3 regions of the Glaciimonas sp. GG7 genome follow, and region 2 is predicted to be linked to each of the others. Evidence: predicted binding sites of a transcription regulator. Region 2 holds the regulator's gene; each other region holds the start of a gene.
What was found. The regulator sigma-54, encoded in region 2, starts transcription at its own class of promoters, with help from an activator protein. The targets are predictions, from matches to a motif close to TGGCANGNAANCTGCTTT.

Region 1 (4,935 bases), on a different contig from region 2:
GCTTTATAAAGATATAAGCAATGGAAAAGTGGTTGCCAAGATGGACAATAAGGGGCACCTATTCTCCCCTTATGAAGAGTCACTTGGTAATCATAAACGACCACTACCACAACTGGAGTATAAATTATGTGCTGACTATTCTAAGGACACTGAATTACGTTTAAGATCACTTTCCAAGTTGGCTTCTTGCAGAGAGTTTTGGATCTACGAGACAGATGAGTGATACCGACGAGCAGATGTAAAAAATTAATTTTACTTCACAATAAACCACGTTCTGCGAACGTGGTTTTTCTTCAGACTCCCCCAGCGGTAAAAAACACTCACACATAAAAATACGCCAGCGCAACGATGGCGTATCTGGCCGCGCATGGCTGTTCGCACGATGTCGTTGAGATGGCTTTGATAGCCCTTGCCTGCACTCTTGCGTTACGCCAACAACGGCTCGATGCATTCTATTAACTACTTTGAGAGGATGCTGGACCTGTCTGCACACTGATAGCTGGAAGGTCAGAGAAGTCGATTTTACGCTGTGTGTATTCCAGGCTTTCCGGTACTCAACAGGTTGATCGGCAGACCAACCAATGCTTATTTTATGAGCGATAAAAATCGTTTATATCAATAAAATCCGGGGTCCCAATTTTCTAATTAATACTAAGGAATACGATGCCTGGAGCCATACTCTCATCCCCCGTTAATGTTGGCAGCAATTCGTCACAAACAGACAGTGCTTCCTCTGCCCCACATTCATTCGGCTTAAAAGGGACGCATGAAGTCCCGGAGACATTAGACCGTACACCGTCGAACTCTTTAGCCGTTTCACCATCCGGGACAATAAAAGCGGAGCTGAGCGCCGCAACAGGGGGAGCGACAGGAAGCGTGCAGTCAGAAATGCCTTTCATCCCTGGCCCCGTTTTTGCTGACAGTACGCCCTCCGCTTCAACTACATTTGAATCGACAGGTGCACTTCTGGCAAGCGAAGCAATCGGAAAGAAAATGGCCGGAGTCGCAGCAGCGCCTAATACCAATCTAGTCAAACCAGTCCTGCGCACCAACCGGGTACAGGATGTTATGACCGCATTGGGAGTGAACGGCGTGTTTGATAACAATGAAGAGGACGCCAGCGTTTTTGCCGAATGGGCACATAGTTGCGACTCTTTTCTAACTACGCACTATGCACGGAGAAAGCCAGAAATGGTCAACGTCTATGCATCCATGGCTAAGGATTCTGAATTGCGAAAGGAAATATATGCTCTTGCTTCGGAAGAAAAGAAACAGGATAGCCATGCAACGCGCTACATGGCGGTATCGACCAAGATGAAAAAAGCCTATTCGGAAGCCGTGGAAAGAATTTCGGCTAAGAAAATTGATAATGGCGCGTTTGAGGAACGTTGTTATGAGCCCGATGCGGGTTGCAGAATACTTGGCGCCATCCGGGGAAAACCTATTGAATCGGTAAATGAAAAGCTAAAGGCGCAGTTCAGCGATAAGTATTCAGTGAAAGACATCGTAAAGAGCTTTGTCAACCTGAGGTATAGCGGTACGCTAAAAATATTTTCTGATGGTAAATCAGTGAAGCAGTATTTGCTTCAGGCTGTAAAAAATGCGCCGAACCATCAATTAAAACTGCCGTTGGGATATCGAAATGAAAAAAGAGACGGTAAGGTTGTTTGTGTTGTTGCGCGGGTGAATACCAACGAAGAGGGGTATGCGCTGTTTACTGATCCGCTAACGAATAAAGAACTCTACCAGGTGTCAGAGGGTAGGATTGCCTATTATAAAGACCCGACTAGCGGGGAAACAGTCATATCTGGCGAGCCGGGAAGTTGTCTATTCCGCGTTACAGCAGATGCAACGCTTGAGCCGATGGAGACTATACGACTCACACCAAAAACTGTTTATTCATTAATGGACGTTGCATCTGATGGCACTTTATTTCAGACAGATTCGCTTTCTCAGTTGACTGATTGCAGTGAATTTTGGCTGTATGAAACAAGTAAGCGATACTCAATTCTAGTAACTCAGGAAAAAAACGTCACTGCTGAATAACCCTGTTCTGCGAATAGGGTTATTCCTCAGATTCTCCAGTAATAAACACACTCACAAACACACTCACGAAAGCTCAGTGAGCGCAAAAATATGCCCGCGCAACGATAACGTATCGGTCGGGTATGGCTGTTCGCAAGATGTCGGTGAGGCAGCTTTAATCATCCTTGCCTGACATCTTGAGCCGCTCCGACACGTCGACATCAATAACTGATATATCAATTCAGGCCAAGGCGCGGCGCCTATGCCGATTGCCATCGCAATGCGCTTATTATCGATAAGTTGTCATTCTGCCTCTTCTTGCCCGGTGCATTGCAGTAGTATGGGGAATCTACATTTGCAATTGCCGTTATACCGCTCTGTAATCTGATCCCGGTTTCGGGTACGAATCCTGCTTAGAGGAAAACAGATCGTTTCCAGCGACGCTTCACTCTCACCGCCTCACCTGTTCCGCTCCCATTTTTGCGTCAACACGCATCGAAAGGCACCACCCAATGGCTATCCGTGTCGCGCTGCATCACAAAACCAGCTACCACTATGATCGCCTGGTAACGCTGTCACCGCATGAAGTGCGCTTGCGTCCTGCGCCGCATGCGCGTACCCCGATTTTGTCGTATTCCCTGAGCGTCACGCCCGAGGATCATTTTATTAATTGGCAGCAAGATCCATACGGCAACTATATCGGCCGTTTTGTGTTCCAGGAAAAAGCCGACGTACTCGAATTTACGGTCGATCTGGTTGCCGACATGACCGTCATTAACCCGTTTGACTTCTTTGTTGAAAAATACGCCGAGCATTTTCCGTTCAGCTATCCGACCCAACTGACAGCTGAACTGAGCGCCTATCTGAAGGTGGAAGAGCCCGGTCCGTTGTTGGTTAAATGGGTTGCTGACGCGCGCCGCGATATGCTCAAAAAAGCGCTCGCTACCAACGATTTTCTCGTCGCCATCAATCAGCGTCTACAGGGCGATATTGGGTATCTGCTACGGATGGAGCCGGGCGTGCAAACGCCGGAAGAAACGCTCACCAATCGGTCCGGCTCATGCCGCGACACCGGCTGGCTATTGGTGCAGATTTTGCGCGAAATGGGATTGGCGGCACGTTTTGTGTCCGGTTATCTGATCCAGCTAAAAGCTGATCAGGAGTCGCTCGACGGTCCTGCCGGGCCGGATGCCGATTTCACCGATCTGCACGCGTGGACCGAGGTATATATCCCCGGCGCGGGTTGGATTGGTCTGGATCCCACTTCCGGCATGCTGGCCAGCGAAGGCCATATTCCGCTGGCGTGTACGGCCATGCCGTCGTCGGCGGCACCTGTGAGCGGCTTTACCGACAAGGCAGAAGTGACGTTTTTTCATGAAATGACGGTCACCCGCATCCATGAAGATCCGCGTGTGACCAAGCCGTATTCCGAGGCTGACTGGAACAAGATCGACAAGCTCGGCCAACTGGTTGACGCTGATTTGAAGCGGCAAGATGTACGCCTGACCCAAGGCGGCGAGCCGACCTTTGTGTCCATCGATGACATGGATGGTAAACAGTGGAATACCTTAGCGCACGGGGACGATAAACGCGCCTTGGCCGGGCAATTGATGCATCGCCTGAAAAACCATTTTGCGCCCGGCGGTATGGTCCATTACGGGCAAGGAAAATGGTATCCGGGCGAGCCGTTGCCGCGTTGGGCCTTGAATATTTTCTGGCGCATCGATGGTCAACCGATGTGGACCGATGCAACGCTGTTTTCGGATGAAAACAAGAGCGATGGCTATACCAGCGAGCAGGCCACGCGCTTTGCCGCTGAACTGGTCAAGACGTTAACGTTACCAGTCAATAGTCCGATTCCGGCCTATGAAGACGTGATGCGACAAGCCCAGCGTGAGCAGGGGCTGCCGGTGAATCTCGATCCGCTCAAGGCGGACCTGGATGCGCCGGAAGAACGACGCAGTCTGGCGCGTTTGCTAGAGCGTGGTTTGGGCCAGATTGTGGGCTATGTATTGCCGCTGAAAGCCCGGGATTTCGAACCCGGCGTGTCGCTGGGAACGGTCTGGAACACCTCGGCATGGCCGCTCAAGCGCGAGCATTTGTATTTGACCGAAGGCGATTCGCCGATGGGTCTGCGCTTGCCGCTCGACGCGTTGCCGTGGGTCATGCCGGACGACAAGACCGAAGATTTTGATGTGGATCCGTTTGCTGCACGCACAGCCTTGGCTGCAGCAAAAAAACGCCCGATCCTTAGCGTTGAGCCGGAGAAGGCTGGTAAAGCAGGCATTGGTGCGGCCGTGGCTGCCGCTGCTGCTGCGGCGGCAGCAAATATTGCCGTAGTGGAGCCCAAACCCGCGCCCAAAGAAGTCATTCATACCGCTTTGTGCGTACAGGTGCGTGGCGGGCGTTTGCATGTCTTTATGCCGCCGCTCAAGCGTATCGAGGATTATCTGGCCTTAGTCACAGCGGTAGAAAACACCGCCGCCAGGCTCAAAATCAAGCTCTGGGTTGAGGGTTATCCGCCACCACGTGACCCGCGCATCAAATTGCTCAGTGTTACGCCCGATCCGGGTGTCATTGAGGTCAATATTCACCCGGCGGCGAGCTGGAACGAGTTGGTCTACAACATGACCACGTTGTACGAAGAGGCGCGTCTGACCCGTTTGGGGACCGAGAAATTCATGGTCGATGGACGCCACACCGGCACCGGCGGCGGCAACCACGCCACCCTTGGCGGTGCCACTGCCGAAGACAGTCCGATGCTGCGCCGTCCGGACATCCTCAAAAGTCTGATCACGTATTGGCAAAATCATCCGGCGTTGTCGTATTTGTTCTCCGGCACCTTTATCGGACCGACCAGTCAGGCCCCACGGGTGGATGAAGCGCGTGACGATAATCTGTATGAGTTGG
Region 2 (4,935 bases):
GTTGCTAACACCAGGATGAGCGTGCCGTCGGAAGTATTGACCCGCGCTGCCCAAGTCCGGATGATGATCTTTGACGTCGATGGCGTGCTGACTGATGGCGGCTTGCTATTTGGAGCCGATGGCGAGGCGCTTAAGCGCTTTAATGTTCTTGACGGACTCGGCATTAAATTGCTGCAACAAGCGGGCATCGCCACCGCCATTATTAGTGCGCGCACATCGACCATCGTCAGCCGCCGTGCGAACGATCTCGGGATCGTGCACATCGTGCAGGGGGCGCATGACAAATACGCAGCATTTCTTGCGTTATTGGCGCAAACCAATCTGACAGCCGATGTGTGCGGTTTTATCGGCGACGACATTATTGATTTGCCGATTTTGTCTCGCGCCGGGTTCGCCGTCAGTGTTTCGAATGGTCATCATGAAGTCCGCTCTCGCGTGCATTACGTCACGCAAGCCGGCGGCGGCCAGGGTGCGGTACGTGAAGTCTGCGATTTAATTCTTCGCGCACAAGGTAAGTATGACGCCGCGCTGGCGCAGTATTTACCCGGCGTTTCTGCGCAATAAGGCGAATTAAAACCATATGAAAAACCTGCGATCGACCTTTCGCCTCCGGTTCATGCTGCTACTGACGCTGTGTATCGCGCTGGCGTTAGCTAGCTTCTGGATCATGGAAGTCATGAATAGAAATACAGAAAAAATGCTGCCCGGTGCACCGCGTGTCGCGCCTGACTATTACGTCGAAAATTTCAACTACGTCCAACTGGCCCCAAATGGTCTGCCGCGCTACAACATTGCAGGCCAGCGCCTCACGCATAACCCAAGCGACGACTCCTTTGACGTCAAGCTGCCGGTGATCCATAGTCTTGACAAAGAAAAACCACCGATGTCCTTACGCTCAAACACCGCCAGGATTGAAGACAACAATAGCAAGGTCAATATGTACGGCAATGTCGTTGCCGATCGCCCGGCAACGCCGACCTCGTCAAAACTGCATCTGGAGTCTGAATACCTGCTGCTACTGCCGGACGACGATATTATTAAAAGCGATAAACCGGTCGAGATTACGATAGATCAATCGAAAATGACCGGCACTGGTATGGTTGCTAACAATGCCACACTGGAATTGCGCCTGCTCAGCAATGTCCGCGGCACTTATCGCGCAACACCGCGCCAACCTTAAGCGATGCCGAATCTGTCGAGATCGTGCTCTGCCCCGTCATACCGTTATTTATTTCCAGGATTTTTATGAAACGTATTCTTTTTTTATCGCTACTGGCACTACAACTGACCTTCATGTCAGGTGCGCAGGCAGAGAAAGCTGATGCCACCAAGCCCTCCAATGTCGAAGCAAACCAGTTCACGTTAGATGACGTGAAACAAGTCAAAATATTTACCGGGAATGTTATTTTAACCCGCGGCACGCTGATCATGAAGGCGGAAAAAGTGGTCGTCACGACGGATCCGGCTGGTTACCAATTCGCGGTCTTGTACGCGGCACCGGGCGGACTGGCGACCTTCCGCCAAAAGCGCGACGGCGGCCCTGATTTGTGGATCGATGGCGAAGCGGAACGCATCGAATACGACGACAAAACCGAAATCGTTAAATTGTTTTCGAAGGCCCAGATGCGACGCCTGCAAGGCACTAAACCTACCGATGTCGTCAATGGCGCATTTATCTCCTACGATAGTCGCGCTGAATTTTACTCGGTCAATAATGATGTTTCCGGCACCAGCTTGCCGGGTGGCGGCCGTATTAAAGCGGTCATCGAACCGAAAGGGAAATGAGATGACTACCGCTTCCAGTACGCTGATTGTCAAAGGGCTACAAAAGAGTTACGGCGCGCGCCAGGTCGTGCGTGACGTATCGTTGAACGTCAAAAATGGCGAGGTAGTTGGTCTGCTTGGACCCAATGGCGCAGGTAAAACGACCTCGTTCTACATGATCGTAGGGCTAGTGCCAGCCGATGGCGGTGCGATTGATCTTGATGGCGTCGATATCTCGCGCTTGCCGATTCACCAACGGGCGGTGCTTGGTTTGTCTTATTTGCCGCAAGAAGCGTCAGTATTTCGTAAACTAACGGTAGAAGACAATATCCGTGCGGTGCTTGAGCTTCAGCGCCCGAACGGCGTGGCCCTCACCAAGCAGGAGCTCTCGGACAAGCTTGAGTCCCTTCTACAAGAATTACAAATTGAAAAGCTACGCGATAGTCAGGCACTGTCCCTGTCGGGCGGTGAGCGACGACGGGTAGAAATCGCCCGCGCTTTAGCCACCAATCCGCGCTTCGTGCTGCTTGATGAGCCATTCGCAGGGATTGATCCGATTGCCGTGATTGAAATTCAGCGCATCGTCCGTTTTCTGAAAGAACGCGGTATCGGCGTCTTGATTACTGACCATAACGTGCGCGAAACGCTCGGCATTTGCGACCGGGCGTACATCATCAACCAAGGTAGCGTGTTGGCCAGCGGCAGTCCGGACGACATCATCGCCGATGAATCTGTACGACGCGTGTATCTGGGCGAACATTTCCGCATGTAGTTTTGGCATCTAGCTTCCATGTAGTTTCATCATGTAACGCAGGCAACGCACTACCAGGAACCCTCAGGGCCCATGAAACAATCGCTCCAACTCCGTACCTCCCAGCATCTGGCGCTGACACCGCAGTTGCAGCAATCGATACGATTGTTGCAATTGTCTACGCTAGAGCTGCATCAGGAACTGGAACATATTCTGTCCGAGAATCCGCTGTTGGAGCGTCTCGACGATCCACTCGACAACTCAGTCAGACTGTTGGCTGATGGTGCCATTAACACAACGACGTCAACGATGGATGCCCCGACGGGGGACAGCGAAGTCAGCAGTTCACCGATCGAGCCAGAAGGTAGCAGCGAAGTTGCCGATACCGGCGATAACAATCAGGATAAAGATAGCGGCGACACCGAATGGAGTTTTGACGATGTTGCCCGTACCTCCAAGGCACCCGACGATGAGGATGCGCGACCGCAGCTAGAAGCCTGCGTCACAACCTTGCGCGAACATTTGCTCAAGCAGATGCAAGAAGTAGTCGATCTCCAACGCGACCGCGCACTCATCGAATTAATCATTGATGCAGTCGATGAGAACGGCTACCTGGAAGAGTCGCTGGAGGATATCTACGCACGTCTGCCTGAGCAACTTGAGATCGACATCGACGAATTATCGATGGCGCTGAAGATGGTCCAAAGTTTTGATCCGACAGGCGTCGGCGCTCGGGACGCCTCTGAATGTCTGGCGCTGCAAATTAAAGCGTTTCCAAAAATACCATTCGTCACGCGTCGTCTGGCGCTGACAATTGTGCAAAATTTTCTGACTTTATTTGCCCAACGCGATTTCAATAAAATCAAAAAAGCGCTGGAGTGCGATGACGAAGATTTACGTGAAGCGCAAGTCGTTATCAGACAATGCAATCCGCATCCTGGCGCAACTTTCGCCGGAAGCGCCTCAGATTATGTCGTGCCGGACGTGATTGTGAGAAAAACAAAGAATGGCTGGCAAGTCATGCTCAACAATGACGTGATGCCCCGACTGCGCGTTAATGCCCTCTACGCCAATATTCTTAAGCAAAGCAAAACCGAAGGATCACTCGGTTCTCAACTGCAAGAGGCGAAGTGGTTGATCAAAAATATGCGTCAGCGCTTCGACACTATCCTCCGTGTCGCCCAGGCAATTGTAGAGCGTCAGAGGAACTTTTTTTCGCACGGCGCGGTCGCCATGCGGCCTCTTGTGTTGCGTGAAATAGCTGATACACTAGGATTACACGAGAGCACTATCTCGCGTGTAACGACTCAGAAATACATGCTCACCCCTCACGGGATGTTCGAATTAAAGTATTTCTTCGGCAGCCATGTTGCTACAGAGGCAGGTGGAGAGGCTTCCTCAACGGCAATACGGGCTTTGATCAAACAACTCATAGGAGCGGAAGATTCTAAAAGCCCTTTCTCTGACAGCAAGATTGCCGACATGCTCGCGGAACAAGGTATGGTGGTTGCTCGCCGTACGGTCGCAAAATATCGCGAAGCACTCAGAATTCCGCCAGTCAATTTACGCAAATCTCTTTAGCTGTTTGCTCGTTTGCATAACCGTCGCTGTGTTCTGACTAGTCGACTCAACAAATTGATCACTGTCCGAACCGCCAACGAAAACTTGATAGGAGCGCAGTATGAATTTCACAATTAGTGGGCATCACCTCGACGTAACTCCCGCCATTCGCGAACACGTGCTAAACAAATTAGAGCGTATCAAGCGCCATTTCGATCAGGTCATCGATATTAGTGTGATCCTGACAGTCGACAAAATCACCGAGAAAGAAAAACGCCAGAAAGCTGAAATTAATCTGCGCGTAAAAGGCAAAGACCTGCATGCCGAGAGCATTGCGCATGACCTTTACGCTGCCATTGATTTGTTGATCGACAAACTCGATCGACAAGTGATTAAATATAAGGACAAACTACAGAACCACCAACACTCCGCAATCAAACATTTGCCTGAGGATCTACCCGCAGCGACGTGACGGTAGTGGTTATCTGACATAGTCAACGCAAGTGTCTTTTCAACCATCAAACGAAAAAATACTACACTGACAAATGAGCAAGGGCGCAGTTAATGCGCCCTTTGTTATTTTAAATATCATCGAGATTGCCAGCGATGGCTTCAGGGCTAGTTGGTCCAACCAGCGCGGCGAATCATTATTTCATCGCCCCAAACACCTTCCCGATAATGGCACTGCCTGCCCCTATCGGATCGCGTCGAATCGCCTTCTCTTCCTCCCCGATCATGTAAAACAAGCCATCTAGCGCACGTTGCGTGACATAACCTTCCACCGTCGCCGCTTGCGCTGGCACCATACCGGTTTTACTGACCAATCCCATCGTCGCGTTGTATTGCGCCGAGACGCCGTT
Region 3 (4,935 bases), on a different contig from region 2:
GGTGATTGCTTGCGTGCGCTGGGCCGTGGTTGGTGCATAAAGAACGTCAAAAACCTGTCGTATCTGTTCCAAATGTGGTTCGGAAAAATGCGACAGGATGAGCAGAATGGATTTCATGGCGGGTAGTCTGGCGTGGTTGACGAGAGCGGCTATGTTACCGGTCTATCGTCTTATCTGCCGGGCATGCGTTGGCGCTTAATTTTGCTTGAGTCGATCCATGATTTGCGCCACATTAAACCGCATCATGCGCAGATACGTCGGCGCGTCACCATCAGCCTGCGATAACGCATCGGCATATAACTTACCGCCCGGCTTCACACCAACTTCATCGCTGATTTGTTGCAGCAGTTTTGGATTGCTCATGTTTTCAAAAAAGATCGCTTTGCTGTTCTCTTTACGGATTTGCCGGATCAGCATTGCCACGTCTTTCGCACTCGGCTCGCTTTCGGTTGTCATCCCTTGCGGTGCCAGAAACCGTACCTTGAAATGCGCGCCAAAATAGCCGAACGCATCGTGCGAGGTAATGACAGTACGCCGCGCTTCGGGTATCTGCGCGAACTGCGCTTCTGCCCAACTATCGAGGGCGATCAATGATTGCGTGTATGCCTCGCCATTTTTTTGATAGAGCGCCGCTCCGGCAGGATCAGCACGACTTAGCGCCGCGACAATATTGCGGGTATACACCATCACATTGGTCGGGTCTTGCCATGCGTGCGGATCGGGATGCGGCGTGGCACTGTTGTGCTCATGGTCGCCGTGATCGTGGCCATGCGCACCCTCCTCGCGCTCCCGGGCCGCAATACCATTGCTGGCCACCACCAACGCCCCTTTGTAATTGGCAGCATCGGCAAGCCGTGTCATCCAGCCCTCAAAGCCCAGTCCATTGATGACGACGACTTTCGCTTGCGCTAACGTGCGGACATCTTTTGGTGTCGGCGCAAAGATATGCGCATCCTGATCAGGGCCGACTAAGGTTGAAACGGTCACCCGATCGCCGCCAATATTGCTGACAATATCGCTGAGAATGCTGAAACTAGCGACAACCGGCATTTTGTCAGCCGCCGTAGCAATGCCACTAACAAGCATCAAACCGATCAAAAAAATATGTTTATAACGGATCATTCGAACTCCCTATGGATGTCAAACGTATCAACCTAGCTTATGCGGCCGCTTCATTAATTTCGGCAACCAGCCGCGCGGCGCAATCATTAACGAGATCAAATACAGTCCGCCGGCGCAGACAATGATGGTCGGGCCCGACGGCGTGGAGGTGTAATACGACAATAACAAACCGATATACCCGGCAGCGGCAGCTTGCAATGCGCTATTAAGTAATTGGGCGGGCAAAGTGTCATGCCACAGCCGGGCCGAGACCGCTGGCAGCATCATCAAACCCACTGCCATGAGCGTGCCCAGCGTCTGAAATGACGCCACCAAATTGAGCACCACCAACATCAAAAACAGTTGCTGAAACAATGCGCCACGCGCCCCTTTAGCACCGCATGCTGCCAGAAATGAGGCGTCAAAACTCTCCAGCACCAGCCCGCGATACATCATCGCCCCGACCATCAGACTGACCGTTGTGACCCCTGCGACCAAAAACAAACCTTCGCGATCCACGCCCAACACGTTGCCAAACAAAATGTGCAACAAATCCAGCTTGGAGCCATTCACCGATATCAACATCACGCCCAATGCCAGCGCCACTAAATAGACTGAAGCCAGACTCGCGTCTTCCTTTAAATCCGTATGCCGACTAATGAGCGCGGCAATCGCCACGACAATCACGCCAGCCAAAAAGCCGCCGATACTGAGCGCCGGCAGCGATAAGCCGAATAACATAAACCCAACCGCTACGCCCGGTAACACTGCGTGACTGAGCGCATCGCCAAACAAACTCATCCTGCGCAAAGTGAGCAATACCCCCAGCGGCGCACTGCTCAGCGCCAGCGCCAGAATCCCGATCAAGGCGCGCCGCATAAAGGCGAACTCCTGAAACGGTGCTAATGCAAATTGATAAAAAGTGGTGAACCAGTGGGCGAATAAACTCATACCACCATCCCCGGCTGGCAGATCGGCGCGTTCGGGTCCTGCGCTTCTGGCATGTTCTTAGCCAACCGCAAATGTTCTTCGGTGATCACGGTCGCCGTATCGCCCCACGCCACCAAGCGCCGTGCCAACATCACCGCTTGCGGAAAATAACGACGCACTTGTTCGTTGTCATGCAACACCGCAATCACGGTGCGCTGCTGCGCGTGCCACGACTGCACAATTGCCAATAAATCCTCGGTCGTTTTGGCGTCCACTGCATTAAACGGCTCGTCGAGCAAAATCAATTCAGCGTCCTGCAACAGAATCCGGGCAAACAGCACACGCTGAAACTGCCCGGCAGACAAACTGCCTATGGCGCGATCGGCGAACCCTTCCAGACCCACCGCATGTAAAGCAGCGTCCGCCTTTTCCGCCATAGCTTTGGTAATCCCGCCGAATAATCCGGCCCGTTGCCAATATCCCAGCAACACGCAATCCATCACCGAAATCGGGAAACCGCGATCAATCTCCGCCTGTTGCGGCAAATACGCAATCCGCTTACGTGGCACGCTGATGTCAACCTGACCGCTATCAATGCGCACCAAACCCAGCAAGCTCTTGAGCAGCGTACTTTTACCCGCACCATTGGGACCGATGATTGCCGTCAGTGAACCGCACGCAAAGCTGCCGCTGATGTGATGCAGAGCCGGATGCTGACGATAGGCAACCGTCAGATTGTGTACTGTCACAGCGGCCGTCATCCTGTCGCTCCCAGCGCCCACCAGACGCCAAGCCAGAATAAAAGGCACACAGGCAATACCAGCATCAGGCGAAATAATGCCGAGCGCGCCAGCATGCTGGGACGAGTTTTTTGATTACTAGCGGTAATGGAGGGCGAATTGTGAGGCATTTTTTTACATTTACAAGGCGGGAATTGAAGCCAGGGGCGTCTATCAGTAGCTGATAAAGATCGACCGAAACATCAACGAATTGCAACTAAGTTGCAGCTTGCAGAATTATAGTGCAACTAAGTTGCATTTGGGAGTTATTTACCATTCACTTCTCGCGGATAACATTAAGTAAGGCCATATTTTCATCCGAGAGCACGCGCGACATAGCACTCACTGAAGGGAACCCCACATTTGGCTCTTCAGGGTCACCCTCACGCGTACCGGCGGCAATCGCCAGAGAACGTATCCGCTGCTCAGCGACTGAGGCAACACCAAATTTCATTTTCTTCATGACAACAGTTCCTTGAAAACGCGGTCAACAATCCCTTGTCCACTCAAGACAGCGTCAACCAATGACTAAAAGACTTGCCCTACATCACCCCTGACCTCCACTCTCAGCGCAAATACGGAACACTTTTCCAACTAAGGTGTTCCAAAAATCAACAATCGCTTGTATTGCGACAGCAAACCAGCAGCACTCTCGCCACCACCTCATTTTAGTCAGACCCAATCCCCACGGGGCGCTAAGCAATTTCTGGCACGTCAATCCAGTCGAATGAATGCCACAAACGCGCATTGGCACGCGCCTTGCAATTACCTGAGCGTGCCTGTTGCACCCGGCTCACAGCCAACTTGATAATTAACTAAAACCCCCTTCGGAGGACGACATGAATCTGGTAGATATCAGTAAACTAGGCATTAAAAACCCCTTCAAACAACGTTACGATAATTTTATCGGCGGCAAATTTGTACCACCGACCAAGGGCGAGTATTTTGAAAATATCAGCCCGGTCCTGGGTAAAGCTTTCTGCGAAGTAGCCCGTTCCAGTGCGGAAGACGTTGATCTCGCGCTAGACGCGGCACACGCTGCCAAACGCGCCTGGGGCCGTACTTCACCGACCGAACGTGCCAATATCCTGCTTAAAATCGCCGACCGGATGGAAGCCAATCTTGACCTGTTGGCGCTGGCCGAGACCATCGATAACGGCAAACCATTGCGCGAAACCACACTGGCCGATATTCCTCTGGCGATCGATCATTTCCGTTATTTCGCCGGTTGCATCCGCGCGCAAGAAGGTAGTGTTTCGACAATTGATGCCGAGACTTATGCCTATCACTTCCACGAGCCTTTGGGCGTCGTCGGTCAGATCATTCCGTGGAATTTCCCGATTCTGATGGCGGTCTGGAAAATGGCACCAGCGTTGGCTGCCGGTAACTGTATCGTGCTCAAACCTGCCGAACAAACGCCTGCATCGATCATGGTCTGGGTAGAGCTGATCGCTGATTTGTTGCCACCGGGCGTGCTCAATATCGTGCAAGGTTTTGGTTTAGAAGCAGGCAAACCGCTGGCATCAAGCAAGCGTATCGCCAAGATCGCCTTCACCGGCGAAACCACGACTGGCCGTCTGATCATGCAATACGCATCGCAGAACATCATTCCGGTCACGCTGGAACTGGGCGGCAAATCACCGAACATCTTCTTTGCCGATGTCATGGATCAAGACGATGCATTCTTTGACAAATGCCTGGAAGGCTTTGCCATGTTTGCGCTCAATCAAGGCGAAGTCTGCACCTGCCCGTCACGCGCATTGATTCAAGAATCGATTTATGACGCCTTTATGGAACGAGCATTAAAACGCGTGAAAGCCATTAAACAAGGCAACCCGCTGGAAATGAGCACCATGATCGGCGCGCAAGCATCGCTGGAGCAACTGGAAAAAATCCTGTCGTACATCGACATCGGCAAACAGGAAGGCGCAAAACTGCTCACCGGCGGCACGCGCACACAACACGAAGGCGATCTTGGCACCGGTTATTACATGGAACCAACCGTGTTTTCCGGCCATAACAAAATGCGTATTTTCCAGGAAGAAATCTTTGGCCCGGTATTGTCGGTGACGACGTTCAAGGATGAAGAAGAAGCGCTGGAAATTGCCAACGATACCTTGTACGG

Region 1: ACVBEF_RS03420 (transglutaminase family protein) is a predicted target of sigma-54. The motif match lies at 2,424-2,441, and genes of this name have one in related genera.
Region 3: adh (aldehyde dehydrogenase) is a predicted target of sigma-54. The motif match lies at 3,559-3,576, and genes of this name have one in related genera.

The regions. Positions count from the first base shown of each region.
Region 1 is NZ_JBRIIQ010000007.1:17,919-22,853, reverse strand. Features, by position in the region: gene ACVBEF_RS03430 (hypothetical protein) at 1-223, shown strand, start outside; gene ACVBEF_RS03425 (hypothetical protein) at 664-2,046, shown strand; gene ACVBEF_RS03420 (transglutaminase family protein) at 2,538-4,935, shown strand, end outside.
Region 2 is NZ_JBRIIQ010000026.1:41,275-46,209, reverse strand. Features, by position in the region: gene ACVBEF_RS08775 (KdsC family phosphatase) at 1-564, shown strand, start outside; gene lptC (LPS export ABC transporter periplasmic protein LptC) at 581-1,180, shown strand; gene lptA (lipopolysaccharide transport periplasmic protein LptA) at 1,246-1,785, shown strand; gene lptB (LPS export ABC transporter ATP-binding protein) at 1,787-2,536, shown strand; gene ACVBEF_RS08755 (RNA polymerase factor sigma-54) at 2,609-4,096, shown strand; gene hpf (ribosome hibernation-promoting factor, HPF/YfiA family) at 4,197-4,547, shown strand; gene ACVBEF_RS08745 (DUF4197 domain-containing protein) at 4,723-4,935, opposite strand, start outside.
Region 3 is NZ_JBRIIQ010000004.1:38,652-43,586, forward strand. Features, by position in the region: gene ACVBEF_RS02335 (2-hydroxyacid dehydrogenase) at 1-117, opposite strand, end outside; gene ACVBEF_RS02340 (metal ABC transporter substrate-binding protein) at 196-1,122, opposite strand; gene ACVBEF_RS02345 (metal ABC transporter permease) at 1,150-2,052, opposite strand; gene ACVBEF_RS02350 (metal ABC transporter ATP-binding protein) at 2,049-2,792, opposite strand; gene ACVBEF_RS02355 (hypothetical protein) at 2,789-2,941, opposite strand; gene ACVBEF_RS02360 (hypothetical protein) at 3,088-3,273, opposite strand; gene adh (aldehyde dehydrogenase) at 3,650-4,935, shown strand, end outside.